DNA from 2 places in the Bradyrhizobium sp. 6(2017) genome. Region 2 is predicted to be linked to the other one. Evidence: predicted binding sites of a transcription regulator. Region 2 holds the regulator's gene; the other holds the start of a gene.

Region 1 (15,330 bases), 4.0 Mb from region 2:
GCGACGTAGTCGCGAGCGATTGCATCAAAAGTCCGAAGTCTCTGAAAGACTGGAATGACGAACTGGACGCGCAATTCATTGTAGTTTGATCAAGAGCTTATCTTCTGTCGAACGATCACTCAACCCTGAACTGACCATCACCCTTTTGGTGATATTAGCCGCAGAACACGGCCAGTAGAGGAGATAGATCAGCAACTTTAAACATAAGGTGAGAAGTGTATCGAGTGCGAGACCTTTTCAGCGCACCTAGCTTTTAGGGCTTCGCATTCTTGTGGGCTCGGATCGCAGCTCAAACTTCAAGCCGTCGCTGTTGACAAAGAACAGCGGCCCTGACTGGACCGAACTAAAAGCCGCTGCTGTGAGAGGTCCCCCGAAGCAGGCTCCCGTATCGAGATTGACGCGATTGGCTTGAACGTCGGGAGCGCGCGTCGTCGTTGGGGTATGGCCGTGCACCACAAGAGCACCGTGCCAAAGCTTCGACGATAAGAACGGTTCACGTATCCACAATATGTCGTCTTTGGATTGGGCCTTCAAGGGAGCGCCCGGTCTTACTCCAGCATGAACGAACAACCTGTGCTCGTCGCGAATTTGAAGAGGCAGCGCTCTCATCCACGCGAGGTGCTCTGCCGGAAGATCGCAGGGGTCATCGATGCCGTAAGCATCCAGCGTCTCCTCCCCGCCGTTCGCCCACCATTGAATGAGGTCGGCATCGGAGCGGCTCCGATCCGCGGCGAGGCAAAGCATATGGTCGTGATTGCCCAGGAGGCAGCGGAATCGCGACGGGGCGCTGGCCTGTTCTCGCATCAGGCAGGTAATCACTTCGTCGGAGGCGGGCCCTCTATCGACATAGTCGCCCAGGAAGAGGAAATCGTGCTCGATGTCGCCTGCGCCCTTTCGGCAGGCGTCGAGCAGAGACCTAAGCTCCTCGAAGCATCCGTGGATATCTCCAATCGCGAAGGTTATCCGTTTGCTCATATTGACCGCCCATTGCAACCATTCTAGTTGACATCAGAAGCAGTGCTTCGCCAGGCGAATATTTTTTGCAAATGTTCCATAATGTGTAAATTTCTCGGGGCCTCGATTGAATATAGGTGGAGTGGAATGACTGGGGACGAGGTCGCGTAGTGAGATTGCGAATCCATCGGGGGACGCGGGAGATTGGTGGCACCTGTATCGAGCTGGAGAGCGAGGGAGCCCGAATCCTGCTCGATCTCGGTCTTCCGTTGAACGCCAGCGATCTTGCTTCCACGCCGCTGCCCAACGTCGATGGGCTTTCCACGGTCAGCGCCAGCCTTCTCGGTATCGTCCTGTCTCATGGTCATCGGGACCATTGGGGCCTGGTGCCGAAGGTCAACCCCGCGATTCCGCTGATCATGGGGAAGGCGACCGAGAGCATCATCCGGGCGTCCGCCGATTTCGTTCCCGATGCCGTTGCCTTGAATGCAAGTCACTACCTTGAGCATCGCAAGCCAATTCAGATCGGCCCTTTCACTGTCGCTCCGCGCCTCGTGGATCATTCGGGCTTTGATGCCTACGCCATGGAAATCACGTCCGGCGGTAAGCGCGTATTCTATTCCGGTGATCTTCGCGCTCATGGCCGGAAACGCAAGCTGTTCGACGCACTGATCAGCGATCCGCCTCGCAACATCGACCTCATGTTGATGGAAGGATCGAGCCTCGGCCGTTTGTCTGACGACGAGACGTTTCCGTCCGAGGAGGACCTCGAGGAGACGTTCGTCACGCGCTTCGAGCAGACCGAAGGCATCGCCCTGGTCGCTTGCTCAGCCCAAAACATCGACCGGGTGGTCACGATCTATCGCGCGGCGAAGCGAACGGGCCGCAGCCTCATCATCGATGCCTATGCCGCCGAGGTGCTGAAGGCCACGGGGCGCGACAGCATTCCCCAGCCCGCGCCGGGCTGGTCGAATCTCGCAGTCTACATCCCGCAAAGACAGCGCATTCAATTGAAGGCCAAGGGGATTGCCGCCCTGGTCGATGGTTATCGCGGCTTTCGGATTTGGCCCGGGCAACTCGCCGGGAGCGCCCCGCGCTCGGTCATGCTATTTCGGGGCTGGATGATCTCCGATCTCGATCAGGCCAACGCGCTCACGGGCGCGAGGGTGTTCTGGTCGCAATGGGATGGCTATCTGGCTGACGGCCAGGCTGGAGCGGCTTTGCGGGCCGATTGCAATCACCGTGGCATCCCGTTCGAAACGATACATACCTCGGGACACGCTGGTCCATCCGACCTGAAGCGCCTTGCCGCTGCCGTGGCAGCGAAGCGCCTGATCCCGATACATACGTTTGAACGGCTTCGGTTTCCGGATCTCTTTAGCAACGTGGAATTGGCAAACGATGGCGAATGGATTGACGTCTGAACTGAACTTCCTCAAGCGCGGTCTCTCCAGTCTGCAAATCGCGGGTTTGAAAACACTCGCAGGGAGCCCGGACGATAATTGGTGGAAGGAGGTGCTGGAGAGCAAGGACCTGTTGCTTGCAGTCCGGAACGGATACCTGAACGCCTATGTCAAAGGTCAGAGCGTTTTCAAGATTGCGTTCGGACGAGGAGGCAGCGACGGCAGCCAGCCCCGCCTTGCCATCCATTACAAGTACCTCGTGAAGCCGGAGCTTGAGAAGAAGGATCCTTATGTCTCGTTCGACGGTAAGGCGTTCGATCTCGATCCAAAGACCATCGTCAACACCGAGTACGAGACCAAGCTGACCTTGACGCAACTCGTCACGACCGCCAAGCGATTTGCCGGGCCCGAGAAGAGCGGCGTGCACAAGATCGCCAGGAAAGAGCCGAAGGTCGTTGATCTTGAAATTGCCTTCACGAAGGCTGGGGAGAACGGCGATCTGTCTGCGCCGCGGATGGACATCGTCGTATTGGTGCCGGGGAAACCGGGCGGAGCCGAGCTGGTCTTCTGCGAGGCGAAATGCGCGGATAATCGTGAGTTGTGGGACCTTGAAAAGCTTCCGAAGGGGAAAAAGAGCCTGCCTCCTCCGGATCGTTCCATCGCCGTGATCGCTCAAATCAGCAAGTATGAGCAGTTCATTCAGGCCAAGGAAATCCAGGAAAGCCTGATTGAAGGCTACGTCAGGGTCTGCAGGAATCTGGTGGAGATCAGCGGTCAAAGCCCGGCTAGGCCGGTCGATGATCTCGTCAGGCAGGTTGCAGAGGGGAAAGTGGAGCTAAAGATCCACCCCCACGTCTTTCTCCTGATCTACGATTTCGGCGAGGACGAGAAGGAGGGCCGGATCAAGACAAAGCGAGCGGAGCTCAAAAAGGAAGGCATCAGGACCGTGGCCAAGGGCGAGCCCGGCCAATTCCAGTTGGCGAACGACGTATTGCGCGAGATGAAGAAATGGACTGGTTCGAACGACTGACGGGGTTTCGCGAGAGCAACTACGCCGACACGCGCGCCAGGATCAAGGTCGATGGACGTGAGCTCCAGTCTCTCGTCAACGGAAAAAGCTATGGCATCGGCGAGCTTGAGCTAGTGTCATTACAGTCGTTGCGTGAGCGGGCGATGTCCCTCAGCGGTCCGGCAGGACAGTTGAAATTGGCAGCCGTCAACGGCGACGTTCGACGCATGCATCGTCTGCCCGCGAACGCCGGTGCCCTGTTTCAAGTTGCCTCCCAATTCAACCTGCTGGAGATGACCGGTCCCGCGGTGACTCCTGAGCATGGGGTCACCCGTTATCAAAGTGACCCGACCCAGGGGCCAGCGTGCGCAATCGCCGCCGGAGCAGCGACGATCTACAGGAACTACTTCGCTCCAGTTGGCGACAGTTGCGGACAGACAGCAACGCGCCAGCTCGACGGACTGGCCGACGTTGGTGAAGCGCTGGCCGCGGACCTGAATAGGCCAGTTGAGGCTTTGTGGCAGATGACCAACGGCTACGCCCTGTGCACACGCGTCGGACTTGACGCTATTGCGGAGCACCTGAAAGGTCTGACGCCAGACCAGCTCGATACGTTGCGCGGCAGGCTGTGCGTCGGTGTGCATAGCGACGTGGAGGTCACTGACGCTGATGGAACGCATCGACCGCGGGTTTCCCAGGTGTTTTGCTCAGCGCTCCCGATCAATTATTCTCGTGTTCCGTCGGCGCACTGGAAGCCCTTCGCGTCGCTAGTTCTGGAGGCGGCCTATGAGGCCACCTTATTGGCTGCTGTCCTGAACAAACAGCGGGGGATGTCGAATGTGGTTTTACTCACACATCTTGGTGGGGGTGCCTTTGGCAACGAGGACGAATGGATTGACGCTGCCATCCGGCGAGCTCTGACGACAATGTCGCGTTTTGAACTTGATGTGAGACTTGTAAGTTACAGAGAGCCAACGCGGAAAACTCGGCAGTTGGTCGAGGACTTTAGTTGAAAATTGCTTTCGATCACCCGAGCCCCCGAACGGCTCAGTCGCATACTGATAAGAAAACTAAGAAAGGCTGATCAGAGCTGAGTTCGATAAGGTTTCTGCCTAACGAAGCACGCGTAAGCCGAACGCGCCACTCGCGTGCCCTCGACCACGTCGGCGGCCGTCTGGTACTCGCCGCTCGTCTCTCGCTGTCGGTGGACGCCAACGGACTGGGATACAACAATCTCATTTTATGGCTGTTGTACTCAGCGAACTGTCCAAGAATGCAGACGCCGCGTTTCGGAGTATCGCTCCGGCGAGGGCCGCCTGCATGCCTGCCGAGGAGAGGGCGTTCACTAGGCCAGCAGATCATCCAAGGACACCTCGTCGAACGGATTTGCAAAAATTCTCCGCGCAATAAAGAATCCCGTGACTCTGCTCTTGGGAAAACGTTTCGAAAGTATGCTTTTCGCGGCTTTGAAGTGTGCGCCAGCAGTCAGCATGTCGTCGATGATTCCGATATACTTGGGGTCGCCCTGGCCGCAAAGCGTTTCATCGATTTTATAATTCGCCTCGATCTCTTCCGGCTTAAGCCTGGTGCCCTCGTGGACCGCCTCCGTTGACTTGATCTGAACAATCAACTCTCGAACGTCTACCGACGCCTCGGACCTGATTGCCTTGCAGACCTGCGTCATGCGGTCATCGTACATCGGATCAGTTTTGATCTTTGATGGCGGTACCGGTACCAGAACAGCTTGTGCCAGCCATTTAGGGTTGATCGCCGGACCGAGAGCCTCCGCGCAAGTCGTGATGGCGCGGCCTTTCCACACGTATCCTCCTGCACCCTTCTTCTTCTTCAGATTCAAGATAAGTGAATTGGTCTCGCTATGCGAGTAGCCCATTCCGGACGTATATTCGTAGAGAAAAAGGCATTCATCACTTTCGGTGATGTAGTAGTGGTCAGCCCTATTCTTCTCGTCAATTTTTTGGAAGCGAACTGCTGGCACTCAGGGCATCCCACACATCGTCCATCGTCTTCGTGCGAATTGCCCCACGTGCCTCAAAACTGGCTGGCCACGTGATGTCTTTCCGCTGGAAGCACGAGTCGAGGATAAACAACTTTCGTCCCTGATGAAGTGCTGCCCGAGCTTGGATAAGAGTCCCGCTGGTCTCTCCCGCCTCAACAATGATGGTCGCTTCCGTCATCGCACTCATGGTGATGTTGCGTTCAGGAAAGAACAGGCGATTGTGGGGAACGGCTTGGTTCGCGTACCGAAGCACCGGTACTTGCGATATTAGAAGGAAATCGGTCGCAATCCGCTTCTGAAGCTCTGTGTTCTCTTTGGGATAATAGACGCCGAGCGGCGTCCCAATCACAGCAACGGTTCTGCCCTTTGCCTCTAAAGCCGCAGTATGGGCAGCGGTATCGATGCCGTAAGCCAATCCAGAAACGACTGTGAAGTCTTGAGCCACCAGCTCGCGCGCGATCTTTTTTGCGCGAGCGATACCCTCATCGCTTGGCTTTCGACTACCAACTACGGCAACAGACCGAGTTTCTGATAGCTCCCAGGTTCCCTGAAAATACAAGAGTTCAACCGGGTGCTTCGCGTCGCGCAGCCGGGTGGGATAGTTGCCCGCGTGATGGATTCGGATGCCGAACCGCGACACTCCTGCCTTCGATAGCCTTGTCATGACCTCTCTAGCGCGGGCGTCCGCAACGCTAGGAGGCACGAAGTCGGATGGCATCGCCATCGGATCAGCCGCAAAACGATCTGCTATGGTCTTGAACGTCGCGCCTTGTTGAAGCCACAGCTCCTCGTATGCCCCCATCTCGCGCGAAGGGGAAATTGGTGCGATGGCTGGACCATCATCGTTTCTGGCGAGAAGAGCGACGTTCATTGGCCTTTGATATTCATCTTTGCCCATAGATTCTGGAATAGCAAATGGGCGTGTGGACTATTTTCTCTCACGCCCTACGTTCCCGCCAACATACCACATATGATTAGCATATTGTTCTCACGAACTTTTCAGCTTCAGCCGATTGTAATGCAGCTAGGCCCTCAGCTCCTTAGGGGCCATGATTTCATTGACCATCGGCTCTACAGGTGAATAAGAACAAAATATGAACAATCCGTCAAGCGACGTATCGAGCAACCGCCTGCCGATAGGCCATTCCTTGAATCTGCTCGACGCGATCCACTTCGCCCACTGGAGAGGACCGCAAGGCGCACGACCGCGTTCTGGAGATCCTCCAAACCCAAGGCGGGATCGGCAAGCGAGCCATGGAGATCGCCAGCCAGACGATGCGCTGTTACGGGCCGCAGTGATCAATCCGAAGACCGCATCAATCAGGTGGGTTGCAGCCGCTGTGTATGGCCGAACTGCAATGTGAAAGCGGGCGGCAGTAGAGATTAGTTCGACTGGGCACATAATGGTGAAGGGATGGGCAGTCGCAAAAGTGACCGTCGAGAACGACAAGTTCGTTCACGAGTCCCTGGGCAGTTACTTCACAGTCGAAGGAGCGATGAAGAAGCATTGCAGTCTTCTCAACATCCCTTGCGAATATAAGGAGACGTTCGACGATTTCGTTTGAATTGTACCTTCGCCGGACAAACGAGACAGTGACTGTTACTGGTCCAATTAAGCCAACTAAGCCGAGGTTGTCGGCGGTGAGATGTATGTCGGTGAGCCGTGGTACTTCCCTAAACGGAGGGATCCGATCAAGCATCAGCAGATGATGGACGATCTGCGCTGCTTGCGATAAGGGCTTGAGGCACCTGCGTGATCTGCATAGCGTTCACAAGGTCTCGCGGTAGATTGTAAAGGGTTGATGGCGCAAGCTCTGCATGGAAGTGGGAGACGCAACGGGAAGCGGTCGCACCGCCAGCGACAAGTCTGCTGAATTGACGACGCGAGCCCTTAATTATCAAAACAGCTTATGGTAGGTATGCTGAACCCTCTAAAAGACAATCCAAGTGTGTTTACGGGAGAGACGAAATGACTGACAACCAATCACCGTGAGTCAGCACGATGACGCCGCAGGCACTTCGCCGAAAAATTAAGGGATTTGACGCCAGCCCGCCTATTACGCTCAGCTTCGAGAGAGAGTTGGCCAAGCAAGGGACGTGGAGCGCAGAAGGGGTCTGGTACACATCACAAAAGGAGCATTGGCTAGGTTGGCTCTCGGAATATGATGGGCCGGGAGCTTACGGCCGTAAAACGTCGGTCGTCCGCTCGGCGGAGTTTGCTTACAACCATGTTGTCTGCCCGCCAATGGTCCTTTGGCTAGGGGAGGCCAGTGGCGTCAAGCCGTCGCTGATGATTCAGGCAAAGAAGGCGGCTCTTGGAGCATCTCGCAAACTTCAGGGCAAGTGTGCTGCTATACGAAGGATCGTTCCTTGGTCGAAGATCGAAGGGTCGTTACTTAATTCTGCAACGACGGATAGTTTGATGCGTGCATATTCCATCAAAGAACTGCTGCGAGCGGTACGACGGCTTTCGGCCACCGCGCCTCAGTCGGATAAACTCTCCAAGGGGGGCTATGAAACTCACCAAGATCACTGGATCGGATGGCTAAAGGAGTATGACGGACCTGGCTACTATGGACGGTCCGACTGGAGTGTAGATGCGCGAGCCGTATACCAGCGTCTCGCCAACGGACGCATGATTGTGTGGCTTAGTGAAGCAGCAGGCGAAGACCCTAAGCGAATCAAAGCTGCGATCACCGAAATGAAGCGTCATGGCAACGGTCGAAAACAGACCGAAGCCAAGATCGTTCGATCTCATTTGCCTTGGGAGCAGGTCGCGACGTTACTCTTCAAATGACAACCATGCGTCTGAAGAGACGGGGGTTCTGGCCTCCCTTTGGAAAAGGTCCAAACATAACCATCAAAGTCGCCTCTAGCTCGCTCGCAATTGCGGAACGATGTTATCGCCTTCTTGGAGCCTTGCCGCAATCACCGCGCTGGCCACCGGCTCTAGTGGCTAAACCGCTGCTTGATAAAGTCCTGTGTCTGACTGGCTGTCAGTTCGGACGTGGCCGCTCCCGTGCGAACGTAAAATCGCTCAAGTGCGCTATCTTTGACGAAGACGGGGGCTTTCGATGGTACGCAATCCAACACCATAACTCTTGCGTCATGGTAGTCGTCAAATCGAGGATGGACGTACATCATAGACGAAGTTCCCATCCGTTCCTTGATCAGATTAACGAGATGTAGATTCATATTGTCCTCACTCGGAAACTCGTCAGCTTCAATTCCAACGGGTTCGCCATCATCAGCAACGCCGATGACCAACGTGCCGCCGCTCATATTCAGGAAGGCCGCGACGGTCTTAAGTACAGCGAGTTCCATCTTCGAATCCTTCTGCCGGGTATGCAGATTAATTCGAAGGGTTGATTTGAATTCAATATTGGTACCCTCACCCTCGGCAACTAGCTTCGTGACTGGGAGCAAGGGGAGCTTCCCCGAAGTCGTCGCATCACCGGCCAGCTTTTTGTAAGCATCGCGGATGACAATCGCCATTCGTTCCCGCCGCTTGCGCAGAAAATCCTGGTAAGGCATGTCTTGCCAGTTATCCGGTAGCGCATGCCAATATTGCATCTCTGCCAATTCCGTTTCGTCAAAACGCTTGCTTAACAAGGGTACGTACTTAGTCGGCGTAGTGTCGCTTATCTCGCCATTGTCGCCCCATTCGATCATTGTGAAGTTTGCGATCTGATTGGTTTCCCGTGTGTCGGTGATGCCAAGCGTCTTCAGATGCCCTTTTGGAAATAGATGATGCCGTTCTAATGCCGACTTATTCGACTTGGTTGTCGGATCGAGGAGTTCGGCTACTTTGTGTTTGGAAAATAGGACGCGTGCCTCTAGTAGATTCAGCGCTGCAAAAAACGCATACATTGATGGGCTGTTTGCGCTTGCCGTCGCGAGGTCGCTTGGCAGTGTGACGGACCAATAGTCGTTGGTAAGGGTAGCATTGCAAATGTCTACAAGAACCGCAACGAACGCATCGGCATCCTTGAGTTCGCGAAGGCGCGCGAGATCAAACTCCATCTTTGATTCAGGCGAACTCGAATATCGCCCCGTCAGTGCGGTCATAAAAAACCAGCGTGCAATTAGTCCTCTGAGCGCAAATTCGTCAACTCCATATTCGGTTCGGCCCAGCAGATAGAGAATGTAAGCGAACACGAGATTGTTCTCGGAACTGATCATTCGCCCACTGCGAAATCCAGCCTGCTGGATAGCTTTCAGAAAATCATGCCAGTAAGTCAGGTTAATAACGCGGGCTTGGGCTTGCTTGAGCAGTTCAAACTGACTTTCGCGTCGTTCGGCGCTGAACTGGCCGGTCTCAAGATCCTTTCCACGCAAAATCGAGTAGACATATTGAAGGCGGGCTCGCCGAAATCCAAGACCGACCGAAACACGCAACAACTGATCCGGCCCTGGCTCAATAAAGTGATTGAACGGCGATGGGCCTTTGGCTGGGATGAGAGAATACCGGCAAAATTCCTCCAGTTGAGCGCGTCCTTCGTCCCAAAACACTGACATTAGGGTCAGAATGAAATCGGCTTGATTGAGCGACTTGCCTGCACTGTTAATACGGACAAAGATTTCGGATACCTGTTCCTCATCAATAGTTGCCGACAACGCAAGAGTCGTGAACGGAAAACTCAGCAAGTTTTGAAGCTTAGAGAATGCTTTCCTTATACTCTTCGTCTCCTCATCTGATACGTCGCGAACGGTTTTCAGATCACCGAGGTATTGATCGACGAGGTCGAACAAATCTGCATCTTTGGACCAAATCACGGAGATGTTCGGGACGTAGGATTTGTCCTTACGAATGGCAGCGTCTAAGACCTCAAATTTTTCAAGAACGGGATTGAAAGCGATTTCAATCAGCTCTGACTGATAATCGTCGCGGACTACAGGCACACCCCTAATGACGGCGTAAAGTGACGTTAAGCGTTGTTGTCCATCAACAATCAGCATGTTTGGGATTTTCTGCTTTCCGTCGGTACCAATGGCGCGACTGCCTTCGACATTGGCATTTTCCCAGAACAGAAAGTATCCGACCGGAAATCCGCGAAACATTGAGTCGAAGAGATTTCTCACTTTGGTATTTTTCCAAACAAAAGGGCGTTGAAGATCAGGTAAGCCGACTGTGCCAAGTGCAATCGAGTCCATCAACGCGCCCATGGTGAAATCAACTTTCGTAAATACAATATCCGCCATTCTGATCTCCATCATAAAACGTCAGTTAGCCCGCCATCAGAGGCGGCCGTGATCCCATGCTCTCAGTTTTCCGCAGCCCGTTGGCGACCTTGGGCGATAAGTAGAGGCTGATTAGGGGCGACTTAGCGCGAAACAAATTTCCCGATGAATCGTGCTGCTGGATGGTTGCTGTTAACACCCATTACAATCGCTGATCTTCTCATGGCGTGTCAATCGACTTGCGAAATTTTACACCCCGTAAGGATGTGATCCCTTTTGAGCCGAAGAATTTGCTGGTCGCGTCGTCTCATCGGAGCTGGCCGGACTGCGGATGCGAGACGAGTGCGGGTTATGTGATCGGCGTCGCGGCTCTGGTAGACATCTGCAGACCGCGACCGTCAGCACCACTTAGTGCCCCAAAGCACGCATATTTCGCGGAACGCGTTTGCGTATTCCGCCCTGAGTCGTTCAATTGCAATCTCGACTTCGCCTCCGAGGCGTCCGCCGCCCAAAATATTGAGGTAAACCAGAAGCACTGGCGTTGTCGTGTATCGTTTGTCGGCCTTCTTCTTAACCCCCCTCGCCAGTTGATTTGCGATTGTTTCTCCGAGGTAGGGATCAAAATGCCGAACGCCTTGTTCTGCTTCGCACCGATATTCGTCGCCGCGCTTTCGGCCGGGGTCCAAAACTTCGGTCACTTCGATATCAATAGTTTCATCTGCGTTCTGAATTTGTCCGTCATTCCGTCTTTCCGCCTGCTTGACCATCCGAACGAGCTGCACAGTGCGCCGCTTAATAAACTCAGCAATGGGAATCGCGTCGAGCAGGAAGCCCGCGTTGCTCTTGTTGAAAAGAGCGGATGAGCTAACGAGAGGTGCGAACGCCTCTACTTTGGCCACAAATTCCTGGGGCGTCTGCCAGCAGGTTAGAGCTTCGTGCGCTGCGCTCAGTTCGTCATCGGAAGGCTCGCGGTCAGCGGAGTCCATCATGCGATGTTCCTTTGCGGTTAACCTGTGACCGTGACGACGCCGTCCTCTGGTACGTCTGGATCTGGCTCAGAAGGAAGGCTCCTCTCCGCGTCTAGGACTGCTTTGAGGTCAACGGTATGGATTTTACTGAAGTAAATCGTCATCTCCTTCTCCGCGAGAACCACCGATAGTTCGTTGCCCTTGAGAGCTTGAAAAGATTCGCTCATCGTCTCTTTCGAACCGTTAACAAATCGAAACATCGCTGAATGGTTCGGACAAAGGGCTAGATAGTTCTGAGGATGACGTTTTCTCAGCTCGGGTAGGAATTCAACGACTTCGAAGTATTCGCGTCCATCATCGAGCTTGAAGGGCAGAGGCCCCTTGCAAATCTGGCAGGTCATCTCGCCGTCGGCATTCCTGTAATGCCCACGCAGGTATGAGTCTGCCTGCTCCTTCACCTCTTCTCTACCAAGAGAAACGGAACGCTCACGGATTTCGCTCTCCTTGTCAGGAGCCTTCATGGCCTGTTCACGGACGTTTTGCGCACGCCGATGCGGGTTGGCAAGCTCGCGGTCCGGTAAGGCTGACTTATTGCGGTTCTCAAGCTCGGCAAGAATCGTTTCCTGCTCCGATACCGGTAAATCATTGAAGCGCCTGGCGCGTTCTGCGGCGGCGGCATCAACAAATCCGAGGCTTTGTGCGGCTGCATCCTTTTGAAGAGCTTGGGCCGACTGCCGCGCGGCGGTTTCGCCGAACCGGATAGGCTTAAGCCATGGATAGCCAGGATCGAATGGGAACCCTTTAGGAAGTAACTGTCTTGAAGCGTCCGCCGGACGAACGAACGTGCCATCGCCTTGTGGAATCCACCTCGCGGCTCGAAGCTCATGCACGAGCCGGGACGCAGCATAGTGAGCGTTATGCGACCTGTTCCGCCGAAAGGTCGCCTGCAAGTAATCAGGATAGGATGGAAGCGACGTGAGCGTTCGCCAGATCAGGCGCGAAAGTTCAACAGAGGGAGTCCGAAGAAGTTCGGCCAACTTCGGGACGAAATAATCCCGATTGACGCCATATCCCGTCCAGACGCCCCCGGCAGAAAAGAGATGTTGCCGCTCGGGGTTTTTCTGGCAGGTGTCCTCTTCTATTTCAAGACCTACGCGGGCACCTACCGCTTGGGCAAACTTGCTCAATTTCTTTATCTCGATCCCGCATTTCAGGTAGCGCGAATGAAGCATCTCCGGCTCTGAGTCCTGCGGTAGCGTCTTATAGTAAACCGTTAGGTCCGTGTCCACGTAGGGTCTATCCAGATAAATGTCTCCGGGCAGATACCAATTATCGTCTTCAGCGTGGAAGATGTAGAATTCTTTGAATAGATTGACCTTGTCTGGTCGCTTCTCTGCGAAGGCAATGAAGCGTTTCAAATCTTCAAAATAAGTGCCATCATCGGGCAGGTCAGCATCCGCGGTGTAGCGGCTCTTCAGAATGAGTTCGATTTCTTCGGCTTCACCTATTTCGCGTACACCGATTTCCAATAAGAACTTCTTTGCGGCTTCCTGTTGAGTCTTACTTGTGCCGGATGTGTAAACAGCTTTATCTACAACCGACAAGGCGTTGCCTGTGGTTTCAGCGGCGAAGAAAGCCTGATCAGGAGTACTCAGATTTCCGTCGGTTAGGTGCACAATGCGGAGGGTCCTGAGGCGATAAGACTCGCCTGCCGCCTCGGCGTGTAGGAGAGAATAGAACGCCTGCATCCACGCTGGCGATTTTTGCTTTAGCCAAGCAAGAAACGCCTCGTCGGGTTTGGTAGAGAAGAGCCGTTTTGGGTTGTCCGTCTTTTCGCATAACATCTCGATGAACTCGTCGAGACCCCATTCACGAATATCCAATCCTGACAGAAAGTGATCGATCCGGCTGTTTCTTTGCGTTGCCCCCATGGCCCAGAGCGGCGCTTCGTTATCATGATCAACTAGAAACTCGATGTCGGAATCGGACAGTAAAGCTTTGAGGGAAGCTCTTGCTTGAAGGAGGCGGTTCGCTGGTGCATGTCCCCGATTATGCGTCGGCGTGAGCGGCTGGGACTTCATTTGCTCGATAATCGCGGAGCGGATTTCCAAATAGCGAGGAGGAATCTGATCCTGCGGATTCGGAAGCACCGAGAGAAACTCAGCGGTCAAAAGGCCAAGCTCCTTAATGCGATGTAATGATTGAGTGGTGAGAACTGCAAGCTGTTCGAACAACGGGAGGTTAGCTTTCGTTTCCTTGATACTGGCACGGCTCAATTCCGGCACGAATGGACCGTGAAGATGGAATCGCAAGCCGGATGATTCTTTTACCGCTGGAAAAAATACGGCCACGCTGCCCGGCGTCGCGGGGATAATCTTCAATTGGTCGGCTATGACCTTGCCCCGCTCGAACTGACGAACGCCAGGGAGAAGGTCCAATGGAAACGCGACTGCGACCCGTTGCTTCGCAAGGCCAGGGACAGCCTGTTCAAACTTCAGGAAATGGGCACTGAAGGTCGTTGCGCCGTTGGCCTGTTTCAAGACTTCAAAATGAAAATCTGCATGCTTGCGACGCACTACTTCGCCGGTCGTGTTTGTCCCGATCCGCCACTTGATTGATTGAAGATTGGAGAGAAAAAGCAGGGTCTTCTCGTCCAGCTCTTCTAAGCCAGCCGCAACTTCAGCATATGCTTCCTTCGAAGGTTTTTTCGGATTGTCGAACGGAAACTCGAAATGTGTCCGGCGTCCAAGTGACGCATCCGTCTCAATCTGTTGGGGTAGGATCAGTTGAACGATCCGAAAGGCAAAGTCTCCGGAGCGAATGCACGGAGCCTGCGTGTAAACAAATACGGACTTGAAGCCGACTCCGAATTTTCCGATCTTGTCCTGCGCGTTGGTCTTCGTGCTGTCATGAAGGCCCGTAATCGACTTTACGTCCTCTAGGGTAAATTCGCGCCCGTCATGTTCGCAGACGAGCCGATCTGGCATTAGAGTAAAGGTGACTTCCGTCGCGCCTGCGTCTTCGGCATTTTGGAGAAGTTCATAGACGAAATGTGCCCGATCCGGGTAGAAGTCCTCGAAGATGTCGAGATTGATCTCGCCCCTGTTGGCGTCGAGTCCATCAATGAACTTGCGGCGTCGTTCGATAAGCCGGAGGAAGTCTCCACTGTAACGATCTCCGACGGTCATCTGAACCTCCTCTATGAGGTAGCAAATTTTGCTGCTAACCCGTCAATTGTCGCGTTGCCCGTGATCTGGTCGTCGGGAATGAGCAAATACGTCCAAGGCTTGGCACCGCCTGCGTGGTGCGTAGCGGTCTTGCACCATTTGGTCGCCGCTGCGGCCTTCGCCTTGACGGTGGGGTCATCCAGCTCGTTCTTTGCCTTGACCTCGCAGATCAGCATCTTGGTCTTAGTTTCCACTACAAAGTCCGGCTCGTAGGCTTCGCCGGAGCGGTAGTCGATGCGGAATTGGTTACGTCCTGGCTTCAGCCATTTCTCGACATTGGCGTCGCCATCGATAGTGACGGAAAGTCGTCGTTCAGGGTCGGTATCGAATTTCTGGAGCGGATAGCAGCACTTCTTAAAACCGCCGAAAACGTGCTTGCGTGTATCGGAAAGCGGTGCAACAGCTTGCCTGAAATCGCGCACGCGCTGGCCTTGGGCCACATTCATGGGCTGAGCCTGCAACAGCATAAATCCGCGCGTGACCGTGACCTCGTAATCGTCCTCGCCAAGTGGTGTTTCCCGATAGTGGTTCATCATCTGCGCGAAGATGAATTCGGCAAGCTGGCGTCCGT
Region 2 (15,330 bases):
AGAGTAATCTGCTGGCCACTGATTAAAAGCTTGCTGAAATAGGCGATTTCTGCGTTCAAAAATTTCACTATGTCGTCTTTGCTGCCGACAATGCTTACTCCCTGGCTAGGGATTATAACGCTCCAGCTTTCCATCCTGCCCCCACCAGCTCTTCGAGCTTTATTCTCTCAGATTTGGTCACGAACCTACCGCAACCTATGCGCGCAGGGAAGCGCACTCTCGGATTGTACAGAATCCGTGATTTTTCGGTGGAGAACACGACGTCGCCGCGGGCCGCACGCGCGGTCGCAGGTCCATCGCCGCCGCCACCCCGTGCGGTCATTCGGTGATCCGCTGTTCAGCAAGGACGTAATAACCAGATACTAAAATTCCTCCACCGTTCGATCCTGGTTAGGCTTGACGGTTTGGGCGGCTTAAAAGCGCGGCCACATAGGTGTGAATCACCGGGATAGACAAGATCGCCAGACGAATGACGGGCGAGGTGATCGCGAAACCGAGCAACCAATATAGCATCCCGAAGATGGCAAAGACCCAGATGAGACCGACCACGATCTGCAATGGTCGCTTCCTCCACCACCATAAAAGAGCGGCAACCGCGGTCATGCTAATAGACCCGTTCACATAGCTCGGCTGATCCTGCGGCTCAGCCCTAAAGTCGGTGAGAAGCCGCGATCCGCCGCGCATCAAATAAGCAAGTAGCAGGATGGCAAGCCAATCCATCCCTTTTCTACTTTCCCTTCGCCTTTAGCCCGATCTCGACCAGCCGGCGGATGGCTTCGGAGCGTCCAGGATCGTCATCTTGCTGTGAGGCCCACGCCTCGACAGCCGCGATCAATGTCGGTGGCATGCGGGTGCTGACAAGGGGATCCTTACCCGTCGCCGGACGGCCTCGTTTTTTAGGTGTGACCTTTTTTGTTGACGATTTCATATTTAGGTCATACCCTAAATCTGCTTGAAAACCAAGCGGCCTGCCGAGGTGCTAGGAACACCGCGACAGGCCTGGCCCAAACTATGAGGTGTTTCATGGCTCAGGTTGATTCTGAGAATAGCACAGCTATGCCTAGCGCTGCGGCGTCCGCTGGTGCGCTCTACTTCAAGACCGATGTTTCCCCCGAAGATCTGTTCGTCGCGATAGGGCGCCTCCGGCGCGAAGCCAGAGAGGAGGTCGACAGACTCCTCCAGTTCCTAGACCGGACCGACGACTACATCTCTCGCGAGCTCGAGGACGATGGCGACGCCGAGCCATCCCTCGGCCTGCAGGAGGCATTTCCAGGCCAAGGCCGCGGCGGTGGCGGCGACGATCGCGAACCGGATCTTGGAAGCTTTGACCGGATGACTGATCAGCGTCTGTCCAACCGGCAAAACCATCTTGGCGAAGAACGACTCGAAGTCGACGCAGAGCATGATCTTGCCGACCACGAGCCCAGCCTGGGCGGTCTCGATCACTACCAAAGCCAGGAGTTATGGGCCGCGGGCGGGCGCCGCGATCTAGAGCGGGATCCCGCTGAGTCCGGCATCGGCGATCATGATGGCTTGCACGAGCAGGCCGGAACGAACGATTGGCAGATGGGAGGCATGGCATGAAACCGGTAACGCGAAGGGTAGGTCTACGCGTGCTGGCGGGTGCAGCCGCCGCCTCAACACTCACCGGATCAGTCAAAGCCGCAGACGCCTCGCTGGCCGGCGTCGTCGATCCAATCTTCGCGCTGATTGAGGATCACAGGAGGCTTCAGACGCTTCGCTGCGAACTTTATGATGAGTGGGACCGCGCTGAGATGAAGCCGGAGATGAGCACGGTCGGCGCCCTGTCGCGCTTATCCATTGGCGTGATTATCACATCGGCGGGTCTGAAATAGACAACCGGCGCGACCAGCTGCTGCGCGAGGCAGAGATCGATCCGGCAATTATCGAACAGGAGTATCTCGACGCTAGGGCCCGCTGGCAAGCAAAGCTGGCCGCAGGGAAAGCGTGGGATGAGCGCGCCGGGATGGCGGTGAAGTGTGAGAAACTGGACCGGGCAACAGAGGCCGAGGACGAATGTGCGGGACGCCTTTCCCGGATGAAGCCTACAACGGCAGCCGGCGCTGCGGCGTTGATCCAATATGTTATCGATGACGAGATTTGCCCGGAAGTCGAATGGCATATGGCAGCTCTCAAGACCGCCGTCGCCGCGCTCAACAGTATCTAGCCTCGAGGAATCCGAGGAGCGCCCGCCGGTTCACGCCGGCGGGTTTTTCCTTGCGGCGTGACGCACTCCCCCTAGGTTGCCCGTCATTGCTTCAATCAAAGGGAGAGAGCGACGTGGCGACAGGCACTTTGAAATGGTTCAATCCAGTTAAGGGATTTGGATTCATCCAGCCCGACAACGGCGGCAAGGACGTATTCGTGCACATCTCGGCCGTAGAAAAGGCCGGTCTGAGCAGCCTCAACGAGGGTGCCAAGGTGAGTTACGAAGAGGGAAAACCGGGGCAAAACGTCCGCGGAAAATCTGAGAGTGGGCTAACGCACCGTAGTCGTACTCAAGCCCGTCGGTTCAATTCGGCCGGTTTTTCTCTGCGCCTTCAGGGAAGCGGCGACCGGTTGGCTCGGCTTTTGAGATTGATGCCTTTCGGGCCGGCGCGATTCCATTGGCCGCGCAAATCTGGCGGCCCACCGTCGCTCGAACTTTCTTTGAATATCCCGAGGAACGTCGCACATAACCCACCTCCGGGTTCAGCCCCCTCGATGGGGCATCAACGGCCCCGCGCTCTAAAGGATCCAAACGGGTGCCATTTTCATTGGTTTGGAACCCCGCCGGGAGTGAGAATGGCGACCCCGGCCTGGCGCCCTTGCCGGGGTCGTTCTCATTGTGCAAGCGGTTGACATAGGCTCCGCCGGTTCACACCCGGCGGGTTTTTCTTCGAGGTTGCTAGCGCCTGTAATATCGATACGGCGGTTCCCAAACGAATGTCGAGCCGTAGCGATACGGCAGAACGTCATAGCCAATTAAGTACGCGGTTCGATACCGCCTGTGATGAATAATGCGGGTCGCGCCACACGCGCACCGTTGGCGAGAACTGATCTCGGATGCCAGATTTTCACGCGGCTTCACCTGATCAGCGGATGCTCGATCCGGAAGGATGCAGAGCGCGCTAAAGGTGAGAATCGACAGGAGGCGAATCATAGCCAAATCCTTCCGAGGCACCGACCGATAACTGCACAAAGATGGGCAAGTTCCAGGGCGGGGCTGATCCGAAAAAGCAACGCCGCCGGGCTCGAAATACGCGTCCCGGCGGCGTTCATTCCAAAACCTGGGCCCTGAATATTTCCCAAGCTCGATCAAACGTTAGTGCGATGCACAAGTTGCTATTTAATCGTCGGGGGATTGCTCACGCGCAATTCCCCGAGCGGTCTCCCCAATCTCGTTCGGGCATAGGAACGCGTGGCGATGTCGGGCGTAGTTTGTTTGGCTCCCGGTTTTCAGGTTCCCCAAGCCCCCGCCGGGAGTCAGTAGGCGACCCCGGCTGGTGCCCCCTGCCGGGGTCGTCTCATTTTGCAGGCCATACACAAATTTGAAGAAAGAGGAGCCGGCAGGCGGGGCGGCGCGCCAGCTCCTCCGAAACGTGACCGTGCAAGTCCCCAACGGTCCCGTCCCGAGGAAAGCGTGCGCCAATCAGGTTGCTCATTTGCTAACGGTTCGAGGCGGCCGCCTAGGAACCTTTCCTGTTTTTACTGCCTAAGAGATTGGCCAACTTTTGAGGGTGGAAAGATGTCGAAACCTGCTCGCTCCTGGACCACCGAAGATATAGAAAAGTTAAAAGCTATGGCGGGCAAATTACCCGCTGCCAAAATCGCCGAGCAATTGGGCCGTCCGGTGGCGATCACAATGAAGGCGCACCAGCTCCAGGTCTCTTTGCGAACCCGAGGCGACAGTTCCCCGTCGCGAGTACCCAAGGAAGCGGCCCCAGCGAGGGATACAAGCTGAGGCCGAGTTAGCGCGATTGGTTCATCGTCCGGTACCGCTGGCCGGCACCGAACCTGCGATAACTGTAGCCGTCCCGCCCATGTTCCAAATGGAAGCGGCCCCAGCACCTCTGGGGCCTGGGGGGCCGGTGCTGGGGCCGTTACTTGATCCGCCGATTTATCTCTTGGAGGTCGGCAGCTTCGATGCTGTGCCCCCTCTGATCCTCCCGCAATAGCCTGCGTGCAACAGTGTCCCTAGTTTCCCTCCTAGGTCATCCCATCAATAGCCACGCGATGCTGGCAAGAAGCGCGATGAACGACACAGCCATAGTCCCGGCGAAGGCAATCTCCACCCCGTCCATCCGAATATGATGCAGCCACATCTGAACTCGCCCTCCGATAAGGGATCTACTGCTCAGGCAATTAACAACCGGAAGGTGTCCCAGTTCCGCTTTGCGAGTGTCCGATTTAGGACAGCACTACCTCTGGTGCGCACCACACGAAGTATCCCTATGGAGCCGGCTAGTGCGCCAAAGGGCACAGGAACGAGTGGCGATATCGGGCGTAGTTTGTTTGCTCCCGGTTGTGAGCTCCCCCAACCCCGCCGGGAGTGAGAATGGCGACCCCGGCCTGGCGCCCCCGCCGGGGTCGTCGTTGTTTTGTGGGTTGAGTTGTGGATCAAACCGTCTAACTCAATTTTAATCTAGCAATATCAATTGCTTATCATCATCGCTAGCGGCTGATGCCGCCGCTCGGGCCGCAGCGTCCGGGCTCCTATGATTTCGGCCGCGACCTGTATTTCCAGGGCATCGGCGCCTCCGGCTTCGTGATGGGCGCAGTCAAGACCAGGGAACCGTCGGCGGCCGGCGGCTTGGCGCTGCGCTATGCCGCCTTCATGCAAGGCCTGCGCGACGCCATCGATGCGCGCATCCGCACCACGCTCGACGGCGACCAGCGCGCGATCGCGACCGCGCTGCTGACCGGCCGGCGCGACGCGATCTCGACGCCGGTCAATGATGCGATGTTCATCTCGGGGCTCGGCCACGTGCTGTCGATCTCCGGCTACCACATGGCCGTGGTCGCGGGCGTGGTGTTCTTCGCGGTGCGCGCGCTGCTCGCGCTGTTCCCAATGCTCACGGCGGCACATCCGATCAAGAAATGGGCGGCCGCGGCCGCGCTCGTCGCCGCGGCGTTCTATCTTCTGCTGTCGGGAGCCGAGGTCGCGACGCAGCGATCGTTCCTCATGACGGCGGTGGTGCTGATCGCGGTGATGGTCGACCGCCGCGCGATCACCTTTCGCACCCTGGCGGTGGCGGCGCTGATCGTGCTCGTGATCGCGCCGGAGGCGCTGGTGCATCCGAGCTTCCAGATGTCGTTTGCCGCAACGCTCGGGCTGGTGGCGCTGGTGCAGATCGGGCTGCCGAACCTGTTGGCCTCGCCCGACCATTCGGCGACCGCGCGGGTCGCGCTGTGGGGGGGGGCGCGAGCTCACGATGCTGATGCTGGCCTCGCTGGTGGCGGGGCTGGCGACGACCCCCTACGCCGCGTTCCATTTCCATCGCGTGACGCCTTACGGGCTGCTCGCCAACCTCGCGGCGATGCCGGTGGTGTCGGCGATCGTGATGCCGGCGGGCCTGCTCGGCCTCCTCGCCATGCCGTTCGGCTTTGATGGCGTGTTCTGGGCGATCATGGGCTTTGGCATCGACTGGATGATTTTGGTGACGCAATGGGTCGCCGCGCTGCCTGGCGCGGTGGGGCGGATGGCGGCGTTCGGCATCGGGCCGCTGATCGTCGCAAGCGCGGGCATCATCCTGCTCGGACTGCTGCGCACGCCGCTGCGCTGGTCCGGCGCGGTGCTGCTGGTAGTGGCCACAGTCTGGGCGGTGAGGGTGCCGCTGCCTGACGTCCTGATTTCCGCCGACGGCCGGAACGTCGCGGTACGCGGCGGCGACGGGCGGCTGCATCTGATGCATAGCGCGAAGGATGCCTTCCTGGTCAAGGAATGGCTGGCGGCGGATGCCGATGCGCGGACCGCCGCCGATGCGTCGCTCGGCGAGGGCGTCTCCTGCGATCCGGGCGGCTGCGCGACCCAGGGTCCGGGCGGTGCCTTCGTCGCACTGGCGATGCGGCCGGAGGCGCTGGCCGACGATTGCGAGCGGGCGGCGCTGATCGTCACCGCGCGGCCGGCGCCGCAGGGCTGCGCGGCCTCGGTGATCGATGCCGAGCGGCTGCGGCGCCACGGTGCGCTGGTGCTACGGCGAAACAGGGACGGCTACGCCATCGATGCGGTGAAGCCCGGCGGGATCGACCGGCCGTGGTCGCCGGCGGTTCCCGGTGACGGCGAGAGCGAGACGGTCCTCCGTACACCCGCCGCCGCGCCGCGGCCCGCAGTCGATGCGACACCGGCCGAGACCGACCTGCAGGGGGATGATTAGCCGTTGCCGGGCGAGGTGCCGGTCGGCAGCTCGAACAGGCCGAGATGGTACTCGTCGGAATCGGGGCCGGCGTCGGGCTTCTTGACGAGGGTGAAGACGGCCTCGGGAAACTGCTCCCAGACCTTGAGATCATCGGCCGTCACTGTCAGCCAGCCGAACCGGAACAAGTAGCGGCCCGGCTCGGTGACGCGTCCAGCCTTTTGCCATGTGACCTTGTCGACCACTGCGCAGGTTTCCGTGAGTGCACGTCTTCCGTACGCGATGATGCGCCAAGGCGCTCGCCGATGCAAATCTCCTCATGCGCCCCGGAAGCGGAAATCCGGGGTCGCTCGAAATCGCTTAAGGTCATCCGCCGCCGAATGGCTCATTCCGCGGCGACGATGCGCTCAACCCAAAAACAGCGACGCGAATGCGGAGGGGCGCCGCTCCACAACCTTCGGCTTGTGCTCGACCTGCGGATGCAGTGCCGGCAACTGCAGCACGCTGACGCGCTGTCCCTCGACGAGCTGGGTTACCAGAACATGGCTGCCGTCGGGGAATTCGACCGCATCATGATGGCGATCGGGCACGTCGGGCTCGACTTCGTTGAACACGCCGACGCGGAAATTCATCGTCTTGGTCCAGATCCAGCGGCTGTCGTAGCGAACGTTCTCGGCGAAAGCGAGCTCGGTGCCCGGCAGCATGCAGACCGCGACAGTGGGATCGTTCTCCGAAGCAAAGCCGCGGGTCGACGTGCCGCGGAAAGTCGTGGTGATCAGCGTCTCTCCGACAATGGCGGGGCGCGATGCCACGGCGTGCAGACTATAGTCACACATCGGATGGCTCCTCTTTTCGAGGTAGCGACCCGTGCCTCTCCCTGAGGCGCAGGCCTCTACCAGAGTGGACGATAGCAAACGAGTGTCTGCTCGTTTCTGGGCGATTGTACGACTGGCCGTCGAACGCCTCAATCACAAACGCGCTACACTGCGCGAGAGGTATCGGGGCGCATCCAAGCTGGTCCGCACGCTGCGCTATCTTCCAAGGAACGATCCGATCTGTTGCTCGTTCCTGGATCGGGACGACTTTTTCTTCAAATCGTCATCCCGCTCCATATGTCTGTTCGAGCATGGTCTTTTCGGAAAACCGCTTCGCACTTTTCCGGATCATGCTCCGCCGCCGTCAGTATTTGCGATACAGCCCGATCAGCTTGCCCTGGATGCGGACCCGGTTCGGCGGCAGGATGCGCACTTCATAGGCAGTGTTGGCCGGCTCGAGCGCGATCGATGCACCGCGGCGGCGGAAGCGCTTCAGGGTGGCTTCCTCCTCGTCGATCAGCGCCACCACGATGTCGCCGGTGTTGGCGACGTCGTTGCGCTGGATCAGCGCCATATCGCCGTCGAGGATGCCGGCGTCGACCATCGAGTCGCCGCGTACCTCAAGCGCATAATGCTCGCCGGAGCCGAGCATGTCGGGCGGCACGCTGATGGTGTGGCTGCGGGTCTGCAGCGCCTCGATCGGCGTACCGGCCGCGATCCGGCCCATCACCGGGACGGCGACCGGACGGTTGCCGTCGTCCTCGGCGATCGGCGGCGTGCTGCTGCGCTTGCCGAGGGTGCCCTCGATGACGCTTGGCGTGAAGCCACGGCGGCCGTTGCCGCCGCCGGCCGACAGCTCGGGCAGCTTGATGACCTCGATGGCGCGGGCGCGGTTGGGCAGGCGGCGGATGAAGCCGCGCTCCTCCAGCGCAGTGATCAGGCGGTGGATACCGGACTTCGAGCGCAGGTCGAGCGCATCCTTCATCTCGTCGAAGGAGGGCGGCACGCCGGCCTCTTTCAGACGTTCATTGATGAAACGCAGAAGTTCGTACTGTTTGCGCGTGAGCATCTCGAGTATTCCCCCGGTTGGTAGCGTCGTTCGATTCCGAGACTCTTCAGTTGGGGCCTTCAGACGGGGCCTGATCTCGGGAGCGCAATGCTCCCTGGCGGCTTCCCGATTGTAGACACCAGCACTCGAAACAAATCATGAACGGACACTATATGTTCGATATGTGTTCCGCAACCACTTAATTTCCGGTGAACGCATCAGGCGGCGCGCAATCGGCTAGCCCGCGAAAACCTCACTCAGGCAGCATCAGGATCTCGCATTCACTGCCCTTGGCGGCGGCGGGGGCGAACGGCGGACGCACCAGAAGTGCCCGTGCCGCAGCGAGATTCCCGAGCAGCGAAGAATCCTGCTGCATCACCGGAGTCGCGATCGGCGCGCCGTCCTCGCGCTCCTCGAGACGCGCGCGCAGATAGTCCTCGCGCTGGTCGTTGGCGGCGAGGTCGCGGCCGAGCAGGGCGGTCGTGCGGACATGATGGATCGTGTTCCGGCCGCTCAAAGCCCGAATCAACGGCACCAGAAACAGGAAGGCGCAGACATAGGACGATACCGGATTGCCGGGCAGGCCGATCACCCGCATGGCCCCGAGCCGGCCGTGCATCATCGGCTTGCCGGGCCGCATCGCGATCCGCCAGAACGCCATCGCGACGCCCTCGGCCTCCAGCGACTGCTTGACCAGATCGTGGTCGCCGACCGAGGCGCCGCCGGTGGTGATCAGGATGTCGGCGCCGGTCTCGCGCGCCCGGCGGATGCCGGCGGTGGTCGCTGCCACCGTGTCGGCGGCAACCCCGAGATCGACGGTCTCGGCGCCTTCGGCGCGCGCCAGTGCCCGCAGCGCATAGCCGTTGGAATAGACGATCTGGCCAGGGCCGGGCCTTGAGCCCGGCATCACCAGCTCGTCGCCGGTGGCGAGCACCGCGACCTTCGGGCGGCGGCGCACCGCGAGTTCCGGATAGTTCATGGCGGCCGCCAGCGAAAGCGCGCGGTCGGAGAGGCGGCTGCCACGGTTCAGCAGCAGGTTGCCCTCACGGAAGTCGACGCCGGCCGGGCGGATGTGCCGTCCTGGGCTCGCAGCCTCCGTGATCGAGATGTGGTCGCCGTCGAGCCGGGTGTCTTCCTGGATGATGACGGCGTCGGCGCCATGGGGGATGACGCCGCCGGTGAAGATCCGCACCGCTTCGCCGGCACTGAGCGTCCGCTCGAACGGCCGGCCGGCGGCGACTTCGCCGATCACCTTGAGACGGGCCTTGAGATGAGCCGCATCGGCGGCGCGCACCGCGTAGCCGTCCATGGCCGACATCGGCTCCGGCGGCTGGGTGCGGCGCGCCGCGAGGTCGTGCGCCAGCGTGCGGTGGTAGGCGGCATCGAGCGCGACCATCTCCTCCGGCAGCGGTTCGGCGCCGGCAAGAACGGCGGACAGGGCATCGGCAACCGGCATCAGGGCCACGCGCAAAACTCCTCAAGGCAAATGGTCAAATACCAAGTGCGGTCAGCGCCCTTGCCACGTCATCCGTCGATGTCACGTGGATGGCTTGAAGGCCGCGCGCCCGCGCACCTTCGATATTGGCAGCCAGATCGTCGAAGAACAGGATCCGCGACGCCGGCACGCCGATCGCTTCTATCACATGATCGTAGGCCGCGGCGTCGGGTTTCCGAAGGCCGATGTTCGAGGACAGGAACACGGTCCGGAAGTGGCTGAGCAACTCGGCATAGGCGACCGAGAAATGCGCGACATGGGCCGGGTTGGTGTTGGAGAAGGCGTAGAGCGGCATTCGCCTGGCGGCGGCCGCGAGCAAGGGGGCGATGCCTGGCATCTCGCCGGTGAAGATCGAATTCCAGCCCTCGAGGAATTGCGCGTCGGTGAGCTCGACGCCGAGTGACCGGCGCAGGCTGGTAAAGAACGTCGCGTCGTCGATCCGGCCGATCTCGTGATGCTTGTAACTGTCGTCGACGACGAAACGGCCGGCGAGGTCGGCCGGCGCGCAACCGGCATGCTGTGCCCAGTGCGTCATCGCCTTGTCGAGGCTGATATCGAGCACGACGCGGCCGATATCGAACAGCAGCACGTCGACGGAAGTGGGAGAGAGTTGCGAGGTCATTGCGTGAAACCATGTACGAAAATTGCGGGCAGGCGGCAATCTCCCCGATTTGTGCGGCAGGCATGCGACTTCCCTGTCGTCCCGGCGAAGGCCGGGACCCATACGCCGCAGCAATTGTAGTGAACGGGACTCGTCGTTCCAGCGACGCTCAACAATATTCTTTTGTGGTTATGGGTCCCGGCTTTCGCCGGGACGACGGTGAATGTGTGGCACGGTCTGTGGGGCATGCGCCCGCATTCTCGCGACATGATTTGTCCGAGCCTTGCTTCTCGTTCCGCCCTCTCCTTGAAGAGGGCGCAGGGAAAGCCGGGTGCCGATCGCACCCATGGGCCCCGAGCAAAGGTAGAAAGCTCGGGGGTAGGACCACAGGTGTAACCGGAGCAATCCGGCTTTCCCTGCGCGATGGCTTACGGATTATTTCGTGCTCTCCCCGGCGAGACTGGGCTTTTTTGTCACCGCCTTCGCAAAACGCTTTCGCGCTTTGCTTGGGGACACCGGCCGCTAGGGCGTCAGGACCACACGACTTCCCCGTCCGCTTCGCGTGCTCTCGTCAGTCACACGCTCGGCGTCCACCGCATCTCACCGCAACACCCGTGACGATGCGCAGCGCCCCTCGATCGGGTGAGACGGGGAGATTCATACACTGAGTTGGGCGTGCCGATAAACAGAAAGATTTTTGCGCGAGGGGCTTGCGCCGTCGGGCAACTCAGTGGCAGGGCGGCACCGGCTTTGGCGCATCAAGGCACCCTCGGAGCCAGCCTCTCACATCCTCGAAAGCGCCAGGCCGAAATAGGCGATCAGCGCGCCGGTGCTGAGAATGATGACGACGAGCGCTTGCTCGGAGCGTGCCTGCAAGGTTTTCCGGGTCACGGTGATGACGGTCCATCTTCGAAAATCATTCTGTTCAACTAACGTGGGTTCGTGTCCGTTCCGGCTCCCTCCGAGGAACTTTCGGCTTGTCCTGGAAGCACTGATGCAGTCCGTGAAGACCCCTCGCAATTGGGCTGCCGTGGGACCCCAGGTCGCCTACCGCACCTCGACCACCGTCCTCCTTCACGAGCGTCCAACCGGTGCGTCAGACATCGGATATTTGGCTAGTCGGCCGGCCGGCATCCAGAATATCAAGCACCGGACAGTCGGGGGTGGCGCCGTCGGAGCATTGCGCAACCGTTTCCGCCAGGATGGATTCAAGCTTGACGAGGTCAGAGAGTTTTTTACGAACGTTCGCCAGATGTGCGCTCGCGATCTTGTGCACGTCGGCGCACGGAGCGCGTCCTGGCCCTCCCAGAGCCAGCAAGGCGCGAATCTCCTCAAGTGTGAACCCGAGGTCGCGGGATCGCCGGATGAAGACCAATGTCCGTCTTTCGGCCGGTCCGTAGACCCGTCGACCGCTCGCCGTTCGGAACCGCGCGGGCAGCATTTTGATCCGCTCATAATAGCGGATGGTCTCGATGTTCACGCCGCTGAGCTCGGATAGCTCGCCGATCGAGATGTTTCCGACTCCCGAAGACGTGATGGCGCGCATGAAATAGCCCTTGATCCTGTAGTCACTACAGGATGCATGGTTTAGCGCATGATGAGCAATCAGGCGGATCACATTGCCGACAATCGGCAGCGACAAAGGCTAATCGCGGCGGGCGGCCTGCTTGGCGCGCTTGCGGCGTCGTCTTGCTGCATCCTGCCACTTGCGCTGTTTGGCCTCGGGGTCAGCGGGGCCTGGATCGGGAACTTCACCCGGCTGGCCGCCTATCAGCCGTACTTCATCGCCGCCACGCTCGTGTGCCTCGGGCACGGCTATTGGCTGGTCTGCCGATCCTCAACGCGCGCCTGCGCCGATGGCGAGGCCTGCGCGCGCCCGCTGCCGAACCGCATCGTCAAAACCAGCCTCATCCTCGCAACGATCCTTGTCGTCGCCGCGCTCGGCCTCGACTTCATCGCACCTCTCTTTCTTGACTCATGACTGGAGAATTTCCCATGAACAAGCTTGTCGCCGTCGCGGCTTTTGCCGTCGGCATCATCGCTTCGCCGGCAGTGATGGCCGCAGACAAGACGATTGTCCTGGCCGTGAACAATATGGATTGCGCGGCCTGCCCATCCATCGTCAAGGGAAGCCTTGAAGCCGTTCCCGGCGTTGCCAAGGTTGCGGTGTCCTACAAGGACAAGACCGCAACGGTTGTTTATGATGATGCGAAAGCCGATGTGAACCAACTCACAACGGCGACCACCAAGGCAGGTTATCCGTCCGCACCCAAGGGCTGATCCGATGCTTCTTGAATCAACGATCACCTGTCCGCACTGCGCCGTTGCGAAAACGGAGATCATGCCGACCGACGCCTGTCAGTTCTTCTATGAATGCACCGGCTGCGGCACAAAGCTAAAGCCCAAGTCGGGCGATTGTTGCGTGTTCTGTTCCTACGGCTCGGTGCCGTGTCCGCCCATTCAAGCCGTGCGTGCCGGCGAACCGGGTACCGCCTCCTGCTGCGCGTGACAGGCGATGACCAGCGCGCCGATCCAAACCTCGAGCAACTGGCTTGGCAGTGTGCACACCAGCGTCAAGTCCGTCCGTGTCGGCCACGCCGCTTCACACGTGAGGCTGCTCGTCGAATGAGAGCCGATCAATCGCTCTTGGGCCGGTGCGTCAGCATCCCGATGGCCAGCATACCCATGCCGCCCAGCGTGACGCCCGTAGCGGCCTGGAGGAAGAAGTTGTCGGCAGGTCGCAACTCGTTGAGAGCGCCATTGCCCATCACCACGGTCGCTGCATAGCTTTGCAGAAAGTAACCTCCCAGCGCACCAGCGATCAGGCCCGCGGCGCTGTGGCCCCAGAACCCGAATGCGTGGTCGCGCACCACCGCGGCGACGAGATGAGCGCCAATGAATCCGGCAACGATCTGGATGTAGAGGTTGGTCGCGGTCCAAAGCATCGGTCGCTCCATTGGCCGCATCGTCACTTCATCGCGCCGCGACCACTTCGCCGTCTTCCTTCACGAACCGTCCAACCGGCGAGTCCAGAAGATCGATGACGGCCTCGGACGGCCGGCACAACCGCACACCCTTCGACGTCACCACGATCGGCCGGTTGATGAGAATGGGATGCGCCAGCATGACATCGAGCAGTTCGTCGTCCGTCCATTTCGGATCGTCCAGGCCGAACTCCTTGTGAGGCGTTCCCTTTTCGCGCAGCAGGGCGCGCACGGAGATTCCCATCGCGGCAATCAGCTCCTTGAGTGTTTCGCGCGCCGGCGGCGTCTTGAGATATTCAATGACGACGGGCTCGGTGCCACTCTGGCGGATCATCGCGAGCGTGTTGCGCGAGGTGCCGCAATCCGGGTTGTGATAGATCGTGACGGTCATGGTCGTGTCTCCGCAATGGCAACGGGGCCGGACAGTTTGGGACGTCCGAGCAGCCAGTTCATCAGTAACATGCCGGCCATCGCGCCGCAGAGCTCGGCGAGAATGAACCCGGGAAGGTCGATGGGGCGAATACCGGCGAACGTGTTGGTGAGGGAGCGTGCGATCGCAACGGCGGGATTGGCGAACGACGTCGATGCCGTGAACCAGTAGGCGGCCGTGATGTAGAGCCCGACCAGCCAGGGAACGGCCGCGCGCTGAAAACGGATACCGGCCAGAATGGTGGCGACCAGGCCGAAGGCGGCCACGGCTTCCGCAAACCACTGCGGTCCGCCGGTCCGGACCTTCATCGACACGTCGATCAAGGGATGAGCGAACATCAGATGCGCCGCCATCGTGCCGACGGCGCCGCCTGCGATCTGCGCTGCGATGTAGAGCACGGCCTCGTTCACCGGCAACTCGCGCCGGCCGGTAAAGACGAGCGTAACGGCCGGGTTGAAATGGGCACCGGAAATCGGACCGAGCACGGTGATCAGGACGACGAGGATCGCCCCGGTCGGCAACGTGTTGCAGAGAAGCGCAAGAGCGACATCCTTGGTCAGAGTTTCGGCCATGATGCCGGATCCGACCACGGTCGCAACGAGAATGCCGGTGCCGAGCGCTTCGGCGGCAAGGCGCCGGGGAAGGTCGAACGTGTCCATCAGCCGGCCCTGGGCTCTGGATGAATTGCCCGGCCGGCGAAATCGATCGCGCCTTGCTCAGCCACGCGTCCGCTCCTTTCGCTGCGGTGGGCAGCATGGCTGCAAGCTCTCGACGACCGGCGCGCAAATCTCCGGCCGTCCGTCACAGCAATCGCGGAGCAGGAACACCGCGACGTTGCGAAACTCGTCGAGGTTGGCGCGATAGACGATCGATCGGCTTCGCCTTTCGGAGGTGACCAGGCGTGCGCGGGTGAGGATCGACAAATGCGCCGACAGGGTGTTTTGCGGCACCTCCAGCAGGCGGGCGAGGTCGCCGGCCGCGAGTCCCTCGGGCTCGTGTTTGACGAGCGCCCGAAACGCCTCCAGCCGGGTCGGTTGCGAAAGTGCGGCGAGAGCCAGTACTGCTTCTTCAGTTTCCATATATCCAGATTTATGGAAATATCACATGGAGGTCAAGCGGGATTCGCCTCAAGCGGCTGCATCATATATTTCGAATATTCTAGAAATATCGATTGACGGAGGTCGGGCGAGGACGCATGTTTTGCGGATGAAGATCGACGACGCAGCTGCACGCCTGGAAGCGCTGGGCAATCCGACCCGGCTCAAGATTTACCGAGCCCTTGTCCGCGCTGGACATGCCGGCATGCCGGTGGGGCGCCTGCAGGAGCGGCTGAAGATTCCGGCGTCGACGCTGTCGCATCACGTCAAGGCACTGGTCTCCGTTGGCCTGATCTCGCAACTGCGCGAGGGGACCACGCTGGTCTGCCATGCCGAATACGCCACGATGCAAGCCTTGGTGGATTTCCTCGTGGCGGAGTGTTGCGTCGAGGAATCGCAATGCAACGCGGCGCAGACGGCGGCCTGATTTTTTTGTCGGGTCATTCGATAATTCCAGAAAGACGGGATGAGCAGATGCCAGCAAAGACGGTCGCGATCATCGGA

What was found. The regulator LexA, encoded in region 2, represses DNA repair genes until DNA is damaged. The targets are predictions, from matches to a motif close to TGTTCNNNNTGTGTTCNG.
Region 1: a site for LexA is predicted at 6,467-6,484, ahead of G6P99_RS06585 (DNA-processing protein DprA). Genes of this name have one in related genera too.

What each region holds. Positions count from the first base shown of each region.
Region 1 is NZ_CP049289.2:1,404,516-1,419,845, forward strand. Features, by position in the region: gene G6P99_RS06560 (metallophosphoesterase family protein) at 247-975, opposite strand; gene G6P99_RS06565 (MBL fold metallo-hydrolase) at 1,125-2,378, shown strand; gene G6P99_RS06570 (hypothetical protein) at 2,368-3,387, shown strand; gene G6P99_RS06575 (hypothetical protein) at 3,366-4,379, shown strand; gene G6P99_RS06580 (hypothetical protein) at 4,712-5,362, opposite strand; gene G6P99_RS06585 (DNA-processing protein DprA) at 5,334-6,281, opposite strand; gene G6P99_RS06590 (hypothetical protein) at 7,386-8,180, shown strand; gene G6P99_RS06595 (GmrSD restriction endonuclease domain-containing protein) at 8,333-10,585, opposite strand; gene G6P99_RS06600 (hypothetical protein) at 10,963-11,553, opposite strand; gene G6P99_RS06605 (sacsin N-terminal ATP-binding-like domain-containing protein) at 11,571-14,720, opposite strand; gene G6P99_RS06610 (DEAD/DEAH box helicase) at 14,732-15,330, opposite strand, start outside.
Region 2 is NZ_CP049289.2:5,386,050-5,401,379, reverse strand. Features, by position in the region: gene G6P99_RS25300 (DUF6161 domain-containing protein) at 1-134, opposite strand, end outside; gene G6P99_RS25295 (hypothetical protein) at 391-720, opposite strand; gene G6P99_RS25290 (hypothetical protein) at 728-928, opposite strand; gene G6P99_RS25285 (hypothetical protein) at 1,024-1,584, shown strand; gene G6P99_RS25280 (hypothetical protein) at 1,581-1,856, shown strand; gene G6P99_RS25275 (hypothetical protein) at 1,988-2,188, shown strand; partial or broken gene G6P99_RS25270 (cold-shock protein) at 2,302-2,503, shown strand; partial or broken gene G6P99_RS25265 (ComEC/Rec2 family competence protein) at 4,679-6,377, shown strand; gene G6P99_RS25260 (hypothetical protein) at 6,374-6,601, opposite strand; gene G6P99_RS25255 (hypothetical protein) at 6,764-7,192, opposite strand; gene lexA (transcriptional repressor LexA) at 7,536-8,240, opposite strand; gene glp (gephyrin-like molybdotransferase Glp) at 8,473-9,684, opposite strand; gene G6P99_RS25240 (HAD family hydrolase) at 9,710-10,336, opposite strand; gene G6P99_RS25235 (MerR family transcriptional regulator) at 11,412-11,861, opposite strand; gene G6P99_RS25230 (mercuric transporter MerT family protein) at 11,910-12,296, shown strand; gene G6P99_RS25225 (cation transporter) at 12,311-12,595, shown strand; gene G6P99_RS25220 (GDCCVxC domain-containing (seleno)protein) at 12,600-12,824, shown strand; gene G6P99_RS25215 (hypothetical protein) at 12,952-13,260, opposite strand; gene arsC (arsenate reductase (glutaredoxin)) at 13,289-13,690, opposite strand; gene G6P99_RS25205 (aquaporin) at 13,687-14,388, opposite strand; gene G6P99_RS25200 (ArsR/SmtB family transcription factor) at 14,446-14,808, opposite strand; gene G6P99_RS25195 (ArsR/SmtB family transcription factor) at 14,936-15,253, shown strand; gene G6P99_RS25190 (NAD(P)-binding domain-containing protein) at 15,301-15,330, shown strand, end outside.